2 regions of the Caballeronia sp. J97 genome follow, and region 2 is predicted to be linked to the other one. Evidence: predicted binding sites of a transcription regulator. Region 2 holds the regulator's gene; the other holds the start of a gene.
What was found. Region 2 encodes FliA, which starts transcription of late flagellar genes. Its sites were predicted from a motif close to CTAAAGTTTNNNNNNNNNNNGCCGNTA; they were not measured.
Positions count from the first base shown of each region.

Region 1 (3,413 bases), on a different contig from region 2:
GAGAGGATTTGCCGCATCGCGGCTGAATCGTCGATTGCCAGAATGTTCTTGATCATGTTTGTCTCTTGCCGTGATGACGGTCGAAACGTGTCGAGTCTTGAGCGTCTTTTTCGAGGTATTTGCTCAGTACGCCGCGGGTTTGGGCGCGACGCCGCCGAACAGGCCGAACGACGCCGATGGCTTGCCGTTCGCGTCCGTGCCGTTGTCGAGCGTCGCGGGGGGCGAGCCGTCGTCGCGCAGCATCGAAAGCTCCGTCTTGCGGTTGAGCACGATGACGCTGATGCGCCTGTTTTCCGGATCGAGCGGATCCTTCTTGTTCAGGTTCTGCGTCGATGCGAGTCCGAGCACGCGCATCACCTTCGCTTCGTCCATGCCGCCCGCGACCAGCTCGCGCCGCGACGCGTTCGCGCGGTCCGCCGACAGCTCCCAGTTGCTGTAGCCCTTGTCGCCGCCCGCGTACTTCACGGCGTCGGTGTGTCCCTGCACGACGATGCGGTTCGGCACGTCGTTCAGCGATCGGCCTATCTCGCGCAGGATGTCGCGCATGTACGGCTGCACGGCGTCGCTGGAGAGCGCGAACATCGGGCGCTTCTGGGTATCGACGATCTCGATGCGCAAGCCCTGCTGCGTCGATTCGATGCGGATCTGCTGCTTGAACTGGCGCAGCGTCGGATTGGCCTCGATCGCGGCCATGAGCTTCACCTGAAGGTCGTGCAGACGCACCTGCTCGCGCCGTTCGAGCTCGCCTTGCGCGGCCTTGAGCAGCTCCTCGTCGGTGTCGGACGAAGCGCGCTGCGCGAGTTGCGTGCTGCCATCGGTCTTGCGCGCCGCGCCCGCTTCGATGCTGGAGATATCGCGCCCGCCGCCGGTGATGATGCTGTTGTCCATGCCGACGGTCTTGCCGCCCACCATCGCCGCCTTGAGCGGCATCTGGAAGTATTCGGCGATGCCGCGCCGCTGCACCGGCGAGGTCGACGAAAGCAGCCACATCAGCAGGAAGAACGCCATCATCGCGGTCATGAAGTCCGCGTAGGCGAGCTTCCACGCGCCGCCGTGATGCCCCTTCTTGCCGGCGACGACGCGCTTGATGAAGATCGGGCGATCGGTTTCGTTGCTCATCGCTGTGTCTCGGTCAATGGGAACGTCACTTCGCCTTGACCCGGCGCACGTGTTCTTCCAGTTCGGAGAACGACGGGCGTTCCGTCGAGAACAGCACCTTGCGGCCGAACTCCACCGCGATCGCGGGCGCGTAGCCGTTCAGGCTCGCGAGAATCGTCACCTTGATGCACTGGAACATCTTGGTCTGCTCCGCGACGCGCTGCTCCGCGACGTTCGCGAGCGGCCCGATGAAGCCATAGGAAAGAAGAATGCCGAGGAAGGTGCCGACGAGCGCCTGCGCGATCATCTCGCCGAGAATCGCGGGCGGCTGGTCGGCGGAGGCCATCGTATGCACGACGCCCATCACCGCCGCGACGATGCCGAACGCGGGCATCGCGTCGCCGACCTTGGTCAGCGCGTGCGCGGGCGCCTCGCCCTCGACGTGATGCGTCTCGATTTCCTCGTCCATGAGGCTCTCGATCTCGAACGCGTTCATGTTGCCGCTCACCATGAGGCGCAGATAATCCGTCAGGAATTCGACGATGTGGTGATCGGCGAGAATCTTGGGGTACTGGCTGAAGACCGGGCTCTTCGACGGATCTTCGATATCCGCTTCGAGCGCGAGCGTGCCTTCCTTGCGCGCCTTCGCGAGCAGCACGTAGAGCAGGCCCATCAGCTCCATGTACATGCTCTTGTCGTACTTCGCGCCCTTGAAGAGCGTCGGCAGGACCTGAATGGTCGCCTTGATCGTCTTCACGTTGTTGCCGAGGATGAACGCGCCGACGCCCGCGCCCGCGATCATCAGAATCTCGACCGGTTGCATGAGCGCGCCAAGGTGCCCGCCTTCGAGCGCATAACCGCCGAAAACCGACAGCAATGTCACGAGCGATCCCACGAAAATCAGCACAGTCGAGTCCTCACGTTTTGATGCGGTAAGACCGCCGTTAAGTGGTTTACGGCACTCGACTGGAAAACTTTGGGGGCAAATCCACGGCGCGGGCAAACGGTAAACCCCGCGTCGCCGCGAGGTTCCGCCGATGACGCGGCGTCAGGCGGCGATGCGCGACACGCGCTCCGAAGCATCGGACGGCGCAAGCGCCTTGCGCGTCTTGCCCGCGCGCGACGGCGGCTGGCACAGGCCGCACACGTAGCCCGCGCGCAGCTCGTAGGCGTGCGCGACGAAGCGGCCGCCGCAGCGCGTGCAGGCGTTCGTCTGCAACATGCCGGACTCGAAGTAGCGCACGAGCGTCCACGCGCGCGTGAGCGACAGCACGGGCTCGTCGCCGTGCAGCGTCGCGTGCTCGAGGTAGAGGCGGTAGCTTTTTACGATCGCCTGGATCGTGCTCTGCGTGCCGCCAGCGCCGCCGTGTTCGTCGATGAAGCGGTAAATGCCATGAAACAGCGACGAATGGATGTTCGGCTGCCAGGTCATGAACCAGTCCGTCGAAAACGGCAGCATGCCCTTCGGCGGCGAGACGCCCTTCAGCTCCTTGTAGAGCTTGATGAGGCGGTCGCGCGACAGGCTCGTTTCCGCTTCGAGCAATTGCAGACGCGCGCCGAGTTCGATCAGTTCGATCGCCAAGGTGATTTCGCGCACTTCCGCGACTACGCTTTTCGTCGCCATCGGTCGCTCGCGCGCCTTAGCCGATCTGCTCGACGGGCGCGCCGGCCAGCAGGATCGCCGCGTGGGCGTGCGCGAGTGCCGCGCTCTTGTCCTTGTCGGCGAGGGAAGACAGGATCGCGTGGTCGTCGAAACGAAAGCGGCACAGCAAATGGCTCGACGACGCCACTTTCACCGCCTGTGCGAGCGTCAGCGAGGTCAGCACCTGCGCGACCTGCTCGGACAGGCCGAGGCGATACATCGCCGAAACGCGGTCTTCCTGAAGGAGCCTCTGCGCGAGGAGCAAGTACGACAGATTCACCTCGCGGATTTCCGCGAGCGTACTCGTATTGCTGGTCGTCATCTTTTCCCCGAATCGATACGTGGCTGGTCAGGCCCGGCGTGGTGAACGTTTGCTCGAATTCGCAAAGGAAAGGCGAATGCGGCCCCACGCGCGTTGTCTAGTGTCGATTCGATTGTCGCCGATGCCCGCGGCCGCGCCTGTCGGATAAAGCTTCCGACGCAACGACGGAGTTTCGCGAAGATTCATGTAGGAATAGTTCTTACACGGCGGCGGCTTCGGTTGCCGATCGGCAGACTTGAATTATCGGCAATCATTCGTCTGACTTAATGGTTGAAGTGCTTATTTTCGACGGTCGCGCGTCCCGAAACGCCCCACCAGGCTTGGGATCGCAAATTGCTTGCCTATGCCGCG
Region 1 covers NZ_CAJMZL010000004.1:115,698-119,110, reverse strand. Annotated here, with positions in the region: gene U4Y90_RS08800 (response regulator) at 1-56, opposite strand, end outside; gene motB (flagellar motor protein MotB) at 124-1,119, opposite strand; gene motA (flagellar motor stator protein MotA) at 1,145-2,005, opposite strand; gene flhC (flagellar transcriptional regulator FlhC) at 2,147-2,722, opposite strand; gene flhD (flagellar transcriptional regulator FlhD) at 2,739-3,062, opposite strand.
Region 1: a site for FliA is predicted at 2,052-2,078, ahead of motA (flagellar motor stator protein MotA). Genes of this name have one in related genera too.

Region 2 (3,413 bases):
GGCTGCATCCTGACCAAGCTCGACGAAGCGACCAATCTCGGCGGCGTGCTCGATACGGTCATCCGCTACAAGCTGCCCGTGCACTACGTGTCGACGGGCCAGAAGGTGCCGGAGAACCTGTACGTCGCGACCAAGCGTTTTCTCATCAAGAGCGCGTTCTGCATTCCGCGCGACAACTCGCCGTTCGTGCCGCAGGACGAAGAAGTGCCGGCGCTGCTCTCCGCATTGTCCGCGCGCGCGACGACCGAACTGCATGGGGTGCACTTTGGATAAGTTCGTGCTCGATCAGGCGGAAGGTCTGCGACGGCTCCTCACGCGCGCCGGTTCGCGCGTGGTGGCGGTCGCAGGCGGTCCGGCGGGCATCGGATGCACGTCGGCGGTGGTGAATCTCGGCGCGGCGCTGTCCGTGCACGGCAAGGATGTGCTCGTCATCGACGAGCATCGGAACGCGGAATCGGTGAGCCGCCTCGCGGGCATCGAAGGCGCGGGCGCGCTCGCCGCGGTGATGTCGGGCCGCCGCATGCTCGGCGATGCCGTCGAGCGCACGCCGTTCGGCTTCTCGCTGATCGCAGCGCCGCGCGACGAACGCATCGTTCACGATGCCGGTCAATGCCGCGCGTTGCTCGACGGCCCCGCGGACATCGTGCTGATCGATGCGCAACTCGATCGCCACGGCGCACTGTCGACGCTCGCGGCGCAGGCGCATGACTTTCTCATCGTGACGCGGGTGGCCGCGTCGGCGATCACCGAGGCGTATGCGTGCATGAAGCGTCTGCACTACGCCCATGCGATCGGCCAGTTCCGCGTGCTCGTCAATCACGTGCAGAACCCGGCCGACGCGGCGGTCGCGTTCGACAACCTGTCGGGGGTCGCGAGCCGGTATCTGGCCGTGTCGCTCGTGCAGGCAGGGTATGTGTCCGAGGATGCGCGCGTCACTCGGGCAAAGGAACTCTCACGCTGCGCAGTCGAAGCGTTCCCGGCCACGGCCGCGGCGCGCGACTACCGCGCGATCGCGGCGGAGCTCCTGCACTGGCCGATGCGTCCCGCGCCCTATGTGCGCGCGGCGGTCGGACAGGCAGACGCGCGAATTCCGGTTAGCGACTCTGTACAGGGCGCGCGGGAGGCGTCGCATCGTGCGGCTGCGCTTCACGACTTCGCAATGAGCAGCACGGCGTCGATGTGATCAACATAGGTGACCAAGATGTATAACGCCCAAGGCAAACTCTCACAGTCGGACGTGCTGACGAAATATGCACCGCTCGTTCGCCGGCTGGGGCTTCAGCTCGTCGCCAAGATGCCGGCGAGCGTCGATCTCGACGATCTGATTCAGGCCGGCATGATCGGCCTCCTGGATGCGGCGAGCCGCTACAAGGAAGATCAAGGCGCGCAGTTCGAGACCTACGCGAGCCAGCGCATTCGCGGCGCGATGCTTGACGAGCTGCGCGCCAACGACTGGCTGCCGCGCAGCATGCGCAAGACGTCGCGCGAAGTGGAATCGGCGGTGCACAAGGTCGAGCAGAACCTCGGCCGCTCGGCGAGCGAGACGGAAATCGCCGAGCACATGAACATGCCGCTGCCCGAGTATCAGTCGATGCTGCAGGACTTGCACGGCAGCCAGTTGATCTACTACGAAGACTTCGATCGCTCCGCCGACGACGAGCCGTTCCTCGACCGCTATTGCGTCGATCGTTCGGACCCGCTTTCGGCGCTGCTCGACGATAGCCTGCGCGGCGCGCTGATCGAAGCCATCGACAAGCTGCCCGAACGCGAGAAGCTGCTGATGAGCCTCTACTACGAACGCGGCCTGAACCTGCGCGAGATCGGCGCGGTAATGGAAGTGAGCGAATCGCGCGTGTGCCAGTTGCACAGCCAGGCGGTCGCGCGTCTGCGCGCGAAGCTGCGTGAGCAGGCGTGGACGAGCGTCGAGGCCTGACGACGCCTCCCGTTGTTCACTCAAGACAGGCAAGCGCGCGGGGTTCGGTATCCGACTCGCGCGCTTTGCTTTTTAGCGGCAGCCGGTGCTCAGCTCAGCGAATCGTTCAGCAACGTGAACCGTCCGCAACCTTCATCATCTGGTTGATGGGCCCGACCCGTTTTACCCAGAGCGAGTCATATTTCTTGCACGTAAGGGCGGTGTTTTCCCCGAGTTCCATTTCGGTCACGTTTGCCACCTCTTCATGTTGAACAGAAGTTGCCATAAGCGCGGCGACGTGCGACCGGTGACCGTACAGGCAAACGAGCGCGAGGAAGCCTTTCGTTGTCTTATTTTGTTGAAGTCGAAATCTGAGCGCGAGAGCAAGCCGGCATCAATGCAATTCGAAATCCCGAGGCTCCGCAAACACCGTCTTGCCCTGCCCCAGACTTTTCGCCCGATACATCGCGCGGTCGGCGGCGCGCAGCACGGCGGTCATGTCGGCCTGACGCGTGGTGGTCGCGCCGGGAAGCAGGCATGCGCCGATGCTCGCCGACACCGACACCGGCCGCTCCTGCACCGATGTCAGCGCGCCCAGTACCGAGTGAATGCCGTCGGCCACCAAGAGCACCGCCGCCCGGTCGCGCACCTGATGCGCGAGCACGACGAACTCGTCGCCGCCCAGACGCGCGATGGTGTCCGATTTGCGCATGCGCCTCGCGAGTTGTTGCGCGAAGGACTGCAGGAGCATGTCGCCGACGGCGTGGCCGTAGGTGTCGTTGACTTCCTTGAAGCCGTCGAGGTCGATCAGCAGGAGTGCGGTGGCGTTGTCGCCGCCTGCTGCGGGCGCGGCCATCGCGCGATTGACGATGTTCTCCAGCGCGTAGCGATTGGATAAGCCCGTGAGCGGATCGGTGGAAGCCTGGCGCGCGAGATCACGATTCGCGCTGCCGAGACGATCGACGAGCACGCTCAGATACACCGATGCCGCCAGCACGCTCAGCCCGAGCCCGATCGCGGCGGGCAGATTCGCGCGCCACCATGGCTGCCAGGTTCCAAGAGCGAGGACGACGATGAGCGCCGTCGAGCACGAGACCGCGAGCGTTTGCTTGCCGTAGCGGCATCCCGAGCCGATGAGAAACCAGAACATCACCCAGAGCATCGGCAGTGCGGTTGCGCCGCCGGCGGCGAGCGCGAGCCCGAGAATCGACTGGTCCGCGATGGTCGTGACGGTGAGCCGCGCAACGGACGGCGCACTCATGCGGCTGACGACAAGGAGCGAAAACGCGCCGTAACACACGTACAGCGCAATCACGCGCGTGAGCAGCGCGACATCGTGCGACGGATGAAACCATGCGAACGTGCCATAGGCCAGCAGAACCGCCGCTCCCATCCAGACGCGCAGCGTGGCCTGCTCGCGTTCGGGATTCCGGTGCCCGGACCATGCAAAGGCATAGGTCCGGCGTGCCGGTTGATGCGCCTGCTCCATACTGAACCCCTG
Region 2 covers NZ_CAJMZL010000013.1:166,423-169,835, forward strand. Annotated here, with positions in the region: gene flhF (flagellar biosynthesis protein FlhF) at 1-273, shown strand, start outside; gene U4Y90_RS18600 (MinD/ParA family protein) at 266-1,183, shown strand; gene U4Y90_RS18605 (RNA polymerase sigma factor FliA) at 1,202-1,933, shown strand; gene U4Y90_RS18610 (GGDEF domain-containing protein) at 2,307-3,401, opposite strand.